Regions from separate parts of the Variovorax palleresanus genome, predicted to be linked through region 3. Evidence: predicted binding sites of a transcription regulator. Region 3 holds the regulator's gene; each other region holds the start of a gene.
The links. Region 3 encodes sigma-54, which starts transcription at its own class of promoters, with help from an activator protein. Its sites were predicted from a motif close to TGGCANGNAANCTGCTTT; they were not measured.
Positions count from the first base shown of each region.

Region 1: ACJ7Z0_RS08075 (ammonium transporter) is a predicted target of sigma-54. The motif match lies at 2,270-2,287, and genes of this name have one in related genera.
Region 2: ACJ7Z0_RS15460 (pilin) is a predicted target of sigma-54. The motif match lies at 2,350-2,367, and genes of this name have one in related genera.

Region 1 covers NZ_JBJNVP010000002.1:933,772-938,505, reverse strand. Annotated here, with positions in the region: gene ACJ7Z0_RS08085 (acyltransferase family protein) at 1-1,123, opposite strand, end outside; gene ACJ7Z0_RS08080 (LytTR family DNA-binding domain-containing protein) at 1,286-2,176, shown strand; gene ACJ7Z0_RS08075 (ammonium transporter) at 2,357-3,559, shown strand; gene ACJ7Z0_RS08070 (Fic family protein) at 3,594-4,734, shown strand, end outside.
Region 2 covers NZ_JBJNVP010000002.1:2,447,003-2,451,736, reverse strand. Annotated here, with positions in the region: gene ACJ7Z0_RS15470 (CHASE2 domain-containing protein) at 1-1,386, shown strand, start outside; gene ACJ7Z0_RS15465 (3',5'-cyclic-nucleotide phosphodiesterase) at 1,416-2,219, shown strand; gene ACJ7Z0_RS15460 (pilin) at 2,424-2,939, shown strand; gene ACJ7Z0_RS15455 (sterol desaturase family protein) at 3,003-3,857, shown strand; gene ACJ7Z0_RS15450 (pilin) at 4,025-4,519, shown strand.
Region 3 covers NZ_JBJNVP010000002.1:3,130,971-3,135,704, forward strand. Annotated here, with positions in the region: gene ACJ7Z0_RS18615 (thiol:disulfide interchange protein DsbA/DsbL) at 1-212, shown strand, start outside; gene lptA (lipopolysaccharide transport periplasmic protein LptA) at 367-1,095, shown strand; gene lptB (LPS export ABC transporter ATP-binding protein) at 1,092-1,886, shown strand; gene rpoN (RNA polymerase factor sigma-54) at 1,904-3,499, shown strand; gene ACJ7Z0_RS18635 (phospholipase D family protein) at 3,510-4,734, shown strand, end outside.

The DNA of each region.
Region 1 (4,734 bases), 2.2 Mb from region 3:
GCCGGATCAGCCCGTCGGTGAGCGCCCAGCAGCCGGCGATGGTCAACGCCACCAGCAAGGCCGGCTCCAGCACCGGGCCCAATGCAAAGGGTGCCAGCAGCGCAACGCCGGCAATGACCAGCGTCTGGTGCAGCACGTACCACGGGTACACCGACTCGTTGGCCCAGCGCAGCCAGGGCCACGGCCGGTTCAGGTAGCGGTGGCCATGGCCCAGGATGGTGGCCACCGCCAGCCACAGGTAGAGCATGCGCAAGGTGTCCATCAGCACGCCGGAAGGTGGCCCCTTGGCGCCGAGCCGGAGCAAGATGAAAGTGGCGATCACCGCCGCAGCCAGCGCCAGCGAAACCCGCCGCAGGCGTTCCAGTTCGCGCCACACGCCCGTGTCCACGCCCATCCAGTAGCCGTACAGAAACACCGTGAAGTAGATGCTGTGCAGGTGAAAGTCGCGGATCAGGTTGTGCGTGGGCGGAAAGTGCCGGGCCAGCAGCATCGTCCAGACCAGCAGCGGAAGCGCCGGCAGCAACAGCAGCTTCCAGCCGCGCAGCCCGTTGAAGCGGCAGCGCATCCACTGGCCGGCGGGCGATTTCCACAGCGGCAGCGTCAGCGCGACGATGGCCGTGTAAGTGAACAGATAGGGCAGGTACCAGAGGTGGTTCCAGGTGATGCCGAACTCCGCGCCGGCAAAAGCCTGCTTGGGCCACGGATCGCCCATCGACAGATAGCGCAGCAAAAACGCGCCGAAGCCCGGCGCCACCAGGCCGTTGGCCACGCCCTCTGCATAGGCCTGGTAGGGCACGATCACCGCCATGCCGAAAACCAGCGGCAGCATCAGCCGCACGCCACGGCTGCGCAGCAGGCCCCAGCTGCCCTGGTGGCGGCTCAGGAAGCCCAGCGACACGCCCGAGACCAGGAACACCAAGTCCATGCGCCAGAGGTTGAGCACGCGCATCGGCCACTGCAGCCATTCGGCCGCATGCGGGCTCTTGAGGTGCCAGGGCCAGTCGGCCACGTAGTACATCGCCACGTGGTAGAGGATGACCAGCAGGAAGGCCAGCGCGCGCAGCGCGTCGATGTCGTGGCGGCGGTCGGGTGCTGCGGACCGGGTGTCAGGGGTTGCGCTCATCGGACGCTCCTCGAAAACGCGTGGGAAGGAGGGGCCGATGGTTGCGTTCTTGCGCCGCGCGCGGTCTGCCTGAGGGACGGATCGCGGCCCTTTTGTGACGAGCGGTGGGCTCCGGGGGACGAAATTTTCCCGCCGAACGCGTGGATCGCGAGAATCCCGGGCATGGGAGATTCCCGAAAAAAGAACCTGTACGAGCGCTATGAACCCATCCGCCGCTGGGTGGAAGTGGGCTTCTGGGTCGTCTTCATGGGGCTGCAGGCGGTGTTCAACACCATGGTGGCGCTGGTCGATGCGCGTGATCGCGCAGTGCCGCGCGCCACCTGGGAAATCGTGACCTGGGAGGTGTCGAGCCACTTGGTGCTGCTGGCACTGGTGCCTGCCGTGGTCGCCGTCCAGCGCCGGCTGTCGCCGCTGGCGCGCACGAATCTGCTGCGCTACCTGGCGTGGCACGCGGCCGCCAGCGTCGTCTTCAGCCTGGTGCACGTGGCCGCGATGTTCGCGCTGCGTGCCATGGTCTATTCGGCCATGGGCGAGCGCTACGACTTTGCGGGCTGGACCGGACGCTGGGGCTACGAATACCTGAAGGACGTGCGCGCCTACCTGTCAATGGTGTTCGGCATCTGGGTCTACGGTGTCTTCATGCTGCGGCTGCAAGGCGAGGCGCGCGTGCTCGATCCGCCCGAGCCCGCCCAACCCGCTCTTGTGGAACCCGCGGTGCCGCCCGCCCGGCCGGAGCGCTTTCTGGTGCGCAAGCTGCGGCGCGAATTTCTCATTGCCGCGGGCGACATCGACTGGCTCCAGGCCGAGGGCAACTACGTCGGCCTGCACGTCAATGGCCACGACTACCTGCTGCGCGCCACGCTCACCGATTTTCTGACCCAGCTCGACCCTGCCCATTTCGTGCGAGTGCACCGCAGCCACGCGGTCAACCTGGGCCGCATCAAGGAGATCGAGCCACTCGACGGTGGCGATGCCCGGCTGCACATGGCCGATGGCACCACGGTGCCGTGCAGCCGCCGCTACCGCGAAGCCCTGCGCGCAGGGGCGACTTGAGTGGCCGGGGCAGGCCCGTGAGTGTCCTGTTCCGGTGCGAGCCTGAATCGTAAAGCCCCTTTATGGCTCATTTCGCACCATCGAAGAGCCTATAGGCACCATTTTTGCTTTCTTGCGGCGCTGCTCCGAGCAATTCGGGTGCACGCACCAATTCAAACCAGAAAACTGCAAGAAGCTCCCATGGACGCACTCAAACAGGGCGCTGACGCGCTGTTCATCCTTCTCGGCGCCATCATGGTGTTGGCCATGCACGCCGGTTTCGCCTTTCTCGAACTGGGCACGGTTCGCAAGAAGAACCAGGTCAATGCGCTGGTCAAGATATTGGTCGACTTCTCGGTCTCGACCATCGTGTACTTCCTGGTCGGCTACGGCGTGGCGTACGGCACCCACTTCTTCGTGGGCGCCACCGAGCTCGCCGCCAAGAGCGGCTACGAGCTGGTGAAGTTCTTCTTCCTCTTGACCTTTGCCGCGGCCATTCCGGCCATCATCTCGGGCGGCATCGCGGAGCGCGCCAAGTTCTGGCCGCAACTGATCGCCACGGCGGTCATCGTCGGCTTCGTTTACCCGCTGTACGAGGGCATCGCCTGGAACAAGGCTTTCGGCATCCAGGCGTGGATCGCCTCGGCCACGGGCAGCGAGTTTCACGACTTCGCGGGTTCGGTGGTGGTGCATGCGGTGGGCGGCTGGCTCGCGCTGCTGGCCGTGCTGCTGCTGGGCGCGCGCCGCAACCGCTACCGCGGCGACGGCTCGCTGAGCGCGCATCCGCCGTCGAACATTCCCTTTCTGGCGCTGGGCGCCTGGGTGCTTTGCGTGGGCTGGTTCGGCTTCAACGTGATGAGCGCGCAGAGCATCGACAAGATCTCGGGCCTCGTGGCCGTCAATTCGCTCATGGCCATGGTGGGCGGCACCCTGGTGGCCCTGGCGCTCGGCAAGAACGACCCCGGCTTCGTCTACAACGGACCGCTCGCCGGCCTCGTGGCGGTGTGCGCCGGCTCCGACCTGATGCACCCGCTGGGCGCGCTGGTGGTGGGCGGCGTGGCCGGCGCCATCTTCGTGGTGATGTTCACGCTCACGCAGAACAAGTGGAAGATCGACGACGTGCTCGGCGTGTGGCCGCTGCACGGCCTGTGCGGCACCTGGGGCGGCATCGCGGCCGGCATCTTCGGCACGCAGGCGCTGGGCGGCATCGGCGGCGTGAGCCTGTGGGCGCAGCTCATCGGCACCTTGATCGGTGTGGCCTGGGCTGCGCTGGCAGGGGCGGCGGTGTACGGCGCACTCAAGGCCACGATGGGGCTGCGGCTCACGCAGGAAGAGGAATACGACGGGGCCGACCTGTCGATCCACCATATTTCGGCGACGCCGGAGCGTGAGGCCAACTGGTAGGGCCCAGCGCGACGCTGAAGCGCATTTGTCCGTGATGCGCTTCATTTTTGAAGCGTATTTGCCTAAAATGCGCTTCATGTGGATCTGGCAAGCTAAAGAATGGCCGCACTTCGAGGTCGACGCGCAGGCGCTGCAGCCCGCGCTGTCGGCTGCGCGCCTGGCACAGGGGCGCATGCTGGGCGTAGCCGGCAACCTTCAACTCATCGATCTGAGCGAACTCCAACTCGGCGAGTGGACGCAGGAAGCCATCGCTACAGCGCAGATCGAGGGTGAAACGCTGCAGGTCAATTCGGTACGGGCCTCGGCGGCCCGGCGGCTGGGGCTCACGCCCGCCGATCGCGTGCCAAAGGATGCACGCACGGAAGCCACGCTCGACATCGTTGAAGCGGCCATCGCGCGCTGGAATGAACCACTGGCAGAAGGCAGGCTCCTCGATTGGCATGCCGCGCTTTTTCCAAACGGGCGAAGCGGCATCACGCGCATCGTCACTGGTGGCTACCGTGTCCACGAAGACCCCATGCAGATCGTCACGCCGCGCATTGGCAAGCCCGACACGGTGCACTATGAAGCACCTCCTTCCCGTGATGTGCCAGCGCAGATGAAGGCGTTGCTCGAATGGTTCGAAGAAGGGCGGCAGCACCCGAAGATTGATGGCATCGTGCGCAGCGCCATCGCACACCTATGGTTCGAAGCCATTCACCCGTTCGAAGACGGCAACGGCCGCATCGGCCGGGCGCTGAGCGACTTGGCGCTGGCGCAGGACCTGCGCAGCAACCAGCGACTGTTCAGCCTCTCGCAGCAGCTGTGGCTCGACCGCGCCGGGTACTACAACCAGCTGCAGGCTGCCAGCGCGCAGGGGCATATGGATGTCACACCCTGGGTGCGCTGGTTCATCGGCTGTATCGAAAAGGCGTGCCTCTCGACGCTGGCGCAGATCCAGGCCGCAGGCGCCAAGGCCGGGTTCTGGGCCCAACTGGACACCGCGCATCCGCAACTTACGCCGAGCCAGCGCAAAGTGTTGAACAAGCTCTATGACGCCGGTCCCGATGGATTCCTGGGCGGCATGAGCACGGAGAAATATGTGGCCATTGCGGGCGTGTCGCGCGCCACCGCATATCGGGAACTGACCGAGATGGTGGCATCCGGCTTGCTCGAAAAAACGGGGCAAGGCAAGG
Region 2 (4,734 bases), 680 kb from region 3:
CAGGTGCCGTTTCGCGGCCCCGGCGGCGCGAATGGCGGCTCGTTCCGCTACGTGGCCGCCGCCGACGTGCTCGAAGGCCGGCTCGCACCAGGCGAGCTGAAAGACAGGATCGTGCTCGTCGGCGCCACTGCGCCTGGCCTGCAAGACCTGCGCGTCACGCCCGTGGGTGCCGGTTTTCCAGGTGTGGAGGTGCACGCCAACGTCGTGTCGGCCATGCTCGACCACCGCCTGCTCGCGGTGCCCGACTACGCCGCCGGCTACGAAGTGCTGAGCCTCTTGGCCGCGGGCCTGGTGCTGGCGCTGGGCCTCTCGCTGCTGCCAGCCACGCGCGCCCTTCTGCTGGGCATTGCCACCGTGGCTGCGCTGGTCGGCGCAAACGCCTGGCTTTACCTAGGCCACGGCCTTGTGCTGCCGCTGGCCACGTCCCTGGCCATGGCGGCGCTGGCCTTCGTGCTCAACATGGGCTGGGGTTACTTCATCGAGTCCCGCGCGCGCCGTGGGCTGGTGCGGCTCTTCGGCACCTACGTGCCGCCGCAGCTGGTCGACGAAATGCTCAGGGACCCCGGCCGCTACAGCATGCATGCCGAGAGCAAGCAGATGACCGTCATGTTCTGCGACATGCGCGGCTTTACCAGGCTGTCGGAGCAGATGGCACCGGCCGAGCTCCAGGCCTTTTTGAACACCCTGTTCAGCCGCCTCACCAATGTCATCAGCGCGCACCGCGGCACCGTCGACAAATACATGGGCGACTGCGTCATGGCCTTCTGGGGCGCGCCCGTCGACACCCCCGACCACGCCACGCTGGCCGTGCGGGCCGCGCTCGAAATGGCGCACACCGTGCGCGACATCAACCAGGCCCAGCGCGCCGTCGGGCGCCCCGAAATCAGCGTGGGCATCGGCATCAACAGCGGCGTCATGTGCGTGGGCGACATGGGCTCCGTGGCACGGCGCAGCTATACCGTGGTTGGCGATGCGGTCAATCTCGCGTCGCGCCTCGAGGGCCTCAGCGCGCACTACGGCGTGGAGATCGTCGCCAGCGGCGCCACCCGCGAACTCGCGCCCCGCTGCCTCTGGCAGGAGCTCGACAGCGTGCTCGTCAAGGGCAAGGCACAGGCCGTTGCCGTCTTCACGCCCCTGGCCGCCGACACCGAACAAGCCCAAGGCCCCGCGGCCGAGCAGCGATCCCAGCACTTGCAGCGCTGGGCGCAGGTACTTGACGCCTACCGCCGCCAGGACTGGGCGATGGGCCGGACCCTGCTGGACCCATTGCTCGCCGCAGATGCCAAAAAAGTCCTTTACCAGCTCTACGCCCAGCGATTAGCCTCGATGGCGTTGCGGCCTCAAGACCCCGAATGGGACGGCGCAACCCGGTTTGAAACCAAATGACCACAAACACAAGCGGGGGGTCTTTCTCAATGCAGGTTCGCGTGCTGGGCTGCTCGGGTGCCATTGCCAAGGACTGCCGCACCACCTCGTTCCTCGTCGACACCGACCTGCTCGTTGATGCGGGCACCGGCGTGGGCGACCTCACGCTCGACGAGATGGCCCGCATCGACGACGTGGTGCTCACCCACTGCCACCTCGACCACATTGCCGCGCTCCCTCTCATGCTCGACGCCGTGGGCGGCCGCCGCACCCGCCCGCTGCGCGTGCACGCCCTGCGCGCCACCATCGAGGCGCTGCGCGCCCATGTGTTCAACAACGTCATCTGGCCCGATTTCGAGAGCATTCCCAGCCCCGAAGCCCCCTTCGTGAGTTTTCACGACATCGCCGTCGGCCAGACCCTGCAACTGGGCAGCGCCACGCCCAAGCGCGTCGAAGTGCTGCCCGCCGTGCACACCGTGCCCGCCTGCGGCTTTGCCGTGAGCCGCGCCGAAGGCGGTGCGAACTGGGTCTTTTCAGGCGACACCGAGCGCAACGCCCCCTTCTGGGACCGCGTCAACGCGCTGGACGTGGCCATGCTCGTCATAGAAACCGCCTTCAGCAACCGCGAGCAGGCCCTGGCCGACCGCAGCCTCCACCTGTCACCCAAGGTGCTGGCCGACGAGCTGGCGCACATCGAGCCAGGCAGGAAATACCCGATCTACATCACCCACACCAAGCCCGCCGAAACCGAAGAAATCATGAACCAGATCGACGCGCTGGTGGGGCATCAGGTGGCCGGCTTGGCGCAGCGGGACATTCGGTGGCTTAAGGCGGACGGAGTATTGACTTTTTGAGTCCGGCGGACGACCGGGCATGACAAAATTGTCACGTTCTGTAGCATCTCGGAGCGGAATGTGTCACTTGATGTAAATTTAGTGTTAACAAAAGTGTTCATTTCCATGGCGAAGTGGCCTCCCGGACGGGTGGCACAGATGCTGCGGAAGAAACTGCGCTCCGGGCTGGTTCCCGGGCTCTACCAACCAACCTGGAGTTTTTGAATGAACCGTCGTTTGATCGCACGCAACGTGCAAAAGGGTTTCACCCTTATCGAACTGATGATCGTTGTGGCGATCATCGGTATCTTGGCTGCTATTGCTATCCCCCAGTACCAAACGTACATCGCCAAGTCGCAGGTCTCGCGCGCTGTTGGCGAAACTGGCGCCATCAAGACTGCTATCGAAGACTGCATGAACAACGGCCGGACCACCATCGGTGCAGCTGCTGGCGAGTGCAATCCTGGTGCTACCGCTTCGAGCATCCTCTCCGGTACTGCGCAAGCTGGCGCTCCGACTGTGACCGGCGCAGGCTATCCAGTGGTGACGATCACCGCTTCTGCCGGCACGGCTTCGATCCTGGGTACCTTCGGCAACAAGGCCGCTAACACGCTGACGGCCGGCACCGCGAAGGCAATCACCTGGAACCGTGATGCCAACGGCACGTGGACTTGCACCAGCACCGCTGATGTCAAGTACAACACGGCTGCCTGCGGCGCTGCCGTCGCTGCCTCGCCGTAATTTACATTTACGTCACAAGAGGCCGCCTTCGGGCGGCTTTTTCGTTGCTACGGTGGGGTGTAAATGAACGAATCGATTGAGTCAATCCTTAATACGCTATGGTACCAATGGGATTGTGTAAAAGAACTCATCCTTTTGACGACGGGCGGAGTACTAATCGCCATTTTGATTAACAAGTGCAATTGGCGGGATGAGCTACGAAGACTGCGCCCTTCGAGTCTTCGAGTCAATCTGATGGTGTATTTCGTTGACGCTTTGATTGTGGCGGCGCCAATCTCCGTGCTGGTCGGCGTTATTTATCGGGTGCTAGACTCAAGGGGGTTGATATTCTTTGCCCCCACGCTGGATGCTATGCCGGTGTGGATGGCCGGCATGATTTGTATTGCAACCGGTGATTTCGTCGGATATTGGCGTCACCGGCTTGAACACTCTCCTATACTCTGGTCAGCTCATTCGCTCCATCACAGCGACGAGGAAATGACTTGGTTCACATTGTTTAGATTTCATCCGATCAATCGGGTTTCGACTGCTGTTATAGATTACGGTGTTTTATTTCTTCTCGGATTTCCGCTTTGGGCAATCGCGTTTGCTGGTTCAGTTCGACATTTTTATGGAATGTTTGTTCACATAAATAGGCCTTGGACGCTCGGAATTGCCGGCTGGTTGTTAGTCTCGCCGGCAATGCACCGATGGCATCACGTTCGCGCGGGACAAGGCATGTATAGCAACTACGCTACTGTGTTCAGCGTTTTCGACCGCGCTTTCAGAACTTTCTATGTTCCTGGGCCTTGCAACGAAAAGCTCGGTGTAGAGGGGGTCGACCATACGGAGTATCTATCCCAGATGCTCCTCCCATTTACGGACCTTTGGCAGAAAATTTGCGAATTGCGACGATCTGCGCTTTCGGCGCGGAATTGATCTGATCCCTCCGAGTCCCGTATTTTGAGGGCATTAAACGCGATCTATGCGCTAGGCTCAGACACTCTTTCGCCTGAACGATCATCAAGCACAAGACGTCAGGAGGCCCGGTCTCCGCATCTTGGCATGCGACCTGCAATGTAATCTTCCAACTGAGGAGAGAACGCATGAAGAAGAGATTGGGAAAAGATCAGGGATTCACGTTGATCGAACTAATGATCGTTGCGGCGGTGATTGGCGTGCTCGCAAGCATCGCACTACCGCAATATCAGACATACGTATCGCGCGTTCAAGTAACTCGCGTCATGTCGGAAGTCGCCGCCTTGCGGACGATAGTTGAAACCTGCGTCATCGAGGGGCGTACGAGTGTAGGCGTGGGAGCTTCGCAATGCGACCCTGGCGCCGCGGGCTCTTCGCTCATGACCATGCCCGCAGCGAACGGCGCCGCTCCTTCGTTGTCAGAGCTCCCCGCCGGCGCCGGAGTGCCGGCTGTGACTTTTCCTGCCGCAGGCGATCAGGTCGCAGTGATGACTGCTACTTTTGGAAATTCGGCCGCTACCGTGCTCGCAGGCCAAACATTAACTTGGCAGCGCAACGCGGCAGGAAATTGGACATGTCTCAGCAGTGTGCCTGCGTCGTTCAAATCGCCGCAATGCTCATGACATCGAACCTGATCGAACAAGCACTCAGTGCTGCTCGATGAGCATTCAGTTGCGTTGATGACATCTTCGATGTCGCCATTTGCCATCACGCGGTCGGCAAGTCGAGTTGAGAGCGCGGCCCCCGCTGGTAGATTGCAGTCCAACGCCGTTCAGACTGCTTGAGCCCAAATTGCGCAGCGGGGGCTACCCCCGCATCACTCGTTACACATGATCGG
Region 3 (4,734 bases):
TGGACGGCGCCAAGTTCAAGGAGGTGTTTACTTCGTTCGGCGTGGCCAGCAAGGCGAAGCGCGCCTCGCAGATGACCGACGCCTACAGGGTGGCCGGCGTTCCGGCCCTGGCAATTGCCGGCCGCTGGTATGTGGACGGCGAAACGGCCGGCAACATGACCAAGGCGCTCCAGGTCGCCAACTTCCTGATCGGCGAAGCCAAGAAGGGCTGACCCCCTTTTGCAGGGGGTATCACCTGCGGCCGGCAGAGCCGGTTTCGCGGTGTTTCCGGATGGATGTCAAGCCCGCTTTGGCGGGCTTTTTCATCCGTGCGTGCAGGGCTGGCGCCATCTGCCGCATACAATGCAGAGCAAGTTTCGTGCCTCTATGACATTGCACTCCTACTCCAACACCACTCCTCTTGTTCGCCGCTTCGGCCGCCTGGCTCGCCTGAGTGTTGGCGCGCTGTTGCTGGCCGGTCTCGCCTCGGGCGCCCTGGCCGAGACGGCCGACCGCACCAAGCCGATGAACATCGAGTCCGACGCCATGCGTTATGACGACCTCAAGCAGACGAGCGTGTTCACGGGGAACGTGCTGGTCACCAAGGGCACGATCATCATCCGCGGCGCGCGCATCGACGTTCGGCAGGACGCCGAGGGCTACCAGTACGGGGTGGTCACGGCGGCTCCCGGCAAGCGGGCCTACTACAAGCAGAAGCGCAATGCGCCCGACGAGTGGATCGAGGGCGAATCGGAGGTCATCGAGTACGACAGCCGCGCCGACAACGTCAAGTTCATCCGCAATGCCGTGATGCGCCGCCTGCTGGGCGCCACGCCAAACGACGAAAGCAGCGGCGCGCTCATCGTCTACGACCAGAGCAACGACACCTACACGGTCAACGGTTCCACCGTGCCGCCCAACACCGGGGTGAATGCCCCCGCGGGCGGTGGGCGGGTGAAGACCATCCTGACGCCCAAGAGCGCCACGGCGCCCGCGCCAGGCGCCTCGGCGCCGGCCGGCGGACGGGCCGCGCCAGCAGCGCCCCAGCCGGCACCCGGTGCCGGCCTGCGGCCGAGCACCACGCTCAGCGGCAGCGAAGGGGAAGGGCGCAAGTGATAGAAACCGCTGGAAGCCACACCGCCGATGGCACGCCGGGCAGCCGCCTGGTGGTGCGCGGCCTGCAAAAAAGCTACGGTAGCCGCAAGGTCGTCAAGGATGTCTCGCTCGACGTTCAAAAGGGCGAAGTCGTGGGGCTCCTGGGCCCCAACGGCGCCGGCAAGACCACTTCGTTCTACATGATCGTGGGCCTGGTGCGGGCCGACGCCGGCGAGATCACCATCGACGGCGAACCCATTGCGCACATGCCGATCCACCGGCGCGCCCGCATGGGCCTGAGCTACCTGCCGCAGGAAGCCTCGATCTTCCGCAAGCTCACGGTCGAGGAAAACGTGCGTGCCGTGCTCGAGCTCCAGCGCGAGCCCGATGGCAACGGCAAGCCCGCGCCCCTGTCGAAGCAGCGCACCGAAGAGCGGCTCTCGGGGCTGCTGGCCGACCTGCGCGTGGACCATCTGCGCGATTCCCCCGCGCTCGCGCTCTCCGGCGGCGAGCGGCGCCGGGTCGAAATTGCCCGCGCGCTGGCCACCCAGCCGCGCTTCATCCTGCTGGACGAGCCCTTTGCCGGCATCGACCCCATCGCGGTGATCGAGATCCAGCGGATCATCAGCTTCCTGAAGGAGCGCGGCATCGGCGTGCTCATCACCGACCACAACGTGCGTGAAACGCTGGGCATCTGCGATCACGCGTTCATCATCAGCGACGGGCATGTGCTGGCACAAGGCACACCCTCGGAGATCGTCGACAACGCCGAAGTACGCAGGGTGTACCTTGGCGAGCACTTCCGGATGTAAGGGAGGAGCCGGTCTCCATGAAGCAAGGGCTGTCCCTTCGCGTTTCGCAGCATCTGGCGCTCACACCGCAGCTGCAGCAGTCGATCCGGCTGCTGCAGCTCTCCACGCTCGAACTGAGCCAGGAGGTCGAGCAGATGCTCGACGAGAACCCGTTCCTCGAACGCACCGCGGAAGAAGCGGCGCGCGAGGAATTCGGCCTCGATGCCATCGATACCCCGATGCCGCGCGATGAATCATCGGGCGAGGCCGGCGAGAGCGACTTCGCCTCGGCTCCGGCGAGCAGCGCGGCCACCACCTCCAGCGAAACCACGGCCGCGGCCGAAACCGACGTTCCCGCCGCCGACGCCACCGAGCGCGAGCCCGACTGGGAAGGCGACGGCACCGTCGACATGGCGCCGGACGACAGCGAGTGGGGCAGCGATGCTCCCGCGCGCCAGAACAACCTGGGCGACGACGAGCGCGCCGACGCCACCGAACTCGCGCGCAGCCAGGAGTCGCTGCAGTCCTTCCTGCACCGGCAGGCGCTGAGCCTGCGGCTCAACGAGAACGACTGCGCCGCGCTGCGCTTCCTGATCGAATCGCTCAACGACGACGGCTACCTCGAAGATTCGCTGCCGGCGCTGGCCTCGGGCCTCGCGGGCGACGACAACGACCAGTTCGACGAGCTGGTGCATCACTTCCAGGTGGCGCTCGGCCTGCTGCAAAGCCTGGAGCCGGCCGGCGTCGGCGCGCGCGACCTGGGCGAATGCCTCGGCATCCAGCTGCGCGCGCTCGCCAGCGAAGACGAAACCGAAGAACACGCCCTGGTCCGCAAGACCGCCATCGCCATCTGCAAGCAGCCGATGGAGCTGCTCGCGCGGCGCGACTTCAAGCGCCTGGCCACGCTCACCCGCACCAACGAAGAGCTGGTTCGCTCGGCGCTGCAGATCATTTCGCGCCTGGAGCCCAAGCCGGGCCGCCGTTTTGTCGATGTCGAGCGCAACATCGTGATCCCCGACGTGATCGTCACCAAGATCGGCCGCGGCACCAACGTCAAGTTCCGCGTCATGCTCAACCCCGAGGTGATGCCGCGCCTGCGCGTGCACGACATCTATGCCGGGGCGCTCAAGTCGCACAAGGGCGAGGGCAGCCAGGCGCTGTCGCAGCGGCTGCAGGAGGCACGCTGGTTCATCAAGAACATCCAGCAGCGCTTCGACACCATCCTGCGCGTCTCCAACGCCATCGTCGAGCGGCAAAAGAGCTACTTCGTGCACGGTGAACTCGCGATGCGGCCGCTGGTGCTGCGCGAGATCGCCGACGAGCTCGGCCTGCACGAATCGACCATCTCGCGCGTGACCACCGCCAAGTACATGGCCACGCCCTTCGGCACCGTCGAGCTCAAGTACTTCTTCGGCTCCGCGCTTGGCACCGAGACCGGCGGCAATGCGTCGAGCACCGCGGTGCGCGCGCTGATCAAGCAGTTCGTGAGTTCCGAGAGCATCAAGAAACCGCTGTCCGACAGCCAGATTTCCGAGATGCTCAAGGAGCAGGGCATCGAATGCGCGCGGCGCACCGTGGCCAAGTACCGCGAGGCGCTGCGCATCGCGCCCGCCAACCTCCGCAAGGCGCTGTAGAAAGCCGTCGATGGCCCCTCGCCGCCTGCTGTCGCGCTGTGGGCACTGGGTCTTGGCCGTGGCGGTGGCGCTGCTCGTTGCCGGCTGCGCCACCCTGCCCGACGAAGCGCCGCGCCCACCCACCCGGGCCATGGCGGTGTCGGCCGACACCGCGCTCGGCAAGATCGCGCTGGCCGCGCAGCCCGACCTCGATCTCAGCGGTTTTCGCCTGATGCCGGGCGGCGATTTCGCCTTCGACACGCGCATCCAACTCGCGCGGCGCGCCCAGCGCACGCTCGACGTGCAGTACTACCAAATCGAGAACGACGAGACCGGCCGCTACCTGCTGCGCACCCTGCGCGATGCGGCGGAGCGGGGCGTGCGCGTGCGGCTCTTGATGGACGACCTCTACACTTCGGGCGAGGACGAACTGCTGCTCGGCCTGGCCGCCACGCCGAACGTCGAACTGCGCCTCTTCAACCCGTTTCCAGCCGGGCGCGGCAGTCTGCTCAAGCGCTTCGCGGCCTCGCTCTTCGACTTCAGCCGCGTCAACCGGCGCATGCACAACAAGCTCTTCATCGCCGACGGCGCGATGGCGGTGGCGGGCGGCCGCAACATCGGCAACCAGTACTTCAGGCGCACGGCGGGCGAGAATTTTCTCGATCTCGACACCTTCGTGACCGGCGCGCTGATGCCGCGTCTCGGCACCCTGTTCGACCAGTACTGGAACAGCGTGTACGTGCGGCCGATCCAGTCGGTGGTGGCCACGGGCCTTTCGCGCGAAGAACTGCAAAAGCGCTTCGAAGCCGCCACCGGCCCCGACACCACGCCGCCGCCGCCGCGGCCCGCCCCCAACGACCTGCTCGGCTACAGCCCGATGGCCGAGGACCTTGCCACCGGCAAGCTCGGCCTGATCTGGGCCCTTGCCGAGGCCTACGCCGATTCGCCCGACCGCGTGATCGGCAAGACGGCGTCCTATGGCGGCGTGCCGCTGCTCGACGTCGACAGCGTGCGCTACAACGTGGTGGAGCAGATGCGCCGCGCGCGCTCCGAGGTGACCATCGTCTCGCCCTACCTGATTCCGGGCGAGGCCGGCCTGGAGGTGATGCGCGAGATCCGCCGGCGCAACGTGAAGATCAGCGTGGTCACCAATTCGCTCGCCGCCACCGACGAGCCGCTGGTTCACACGGCCTACCGCCGCTACCGGCCCGACATGCTGAAGCTGGGGGCCGACCTGTACGAGCTCAGCACCACGC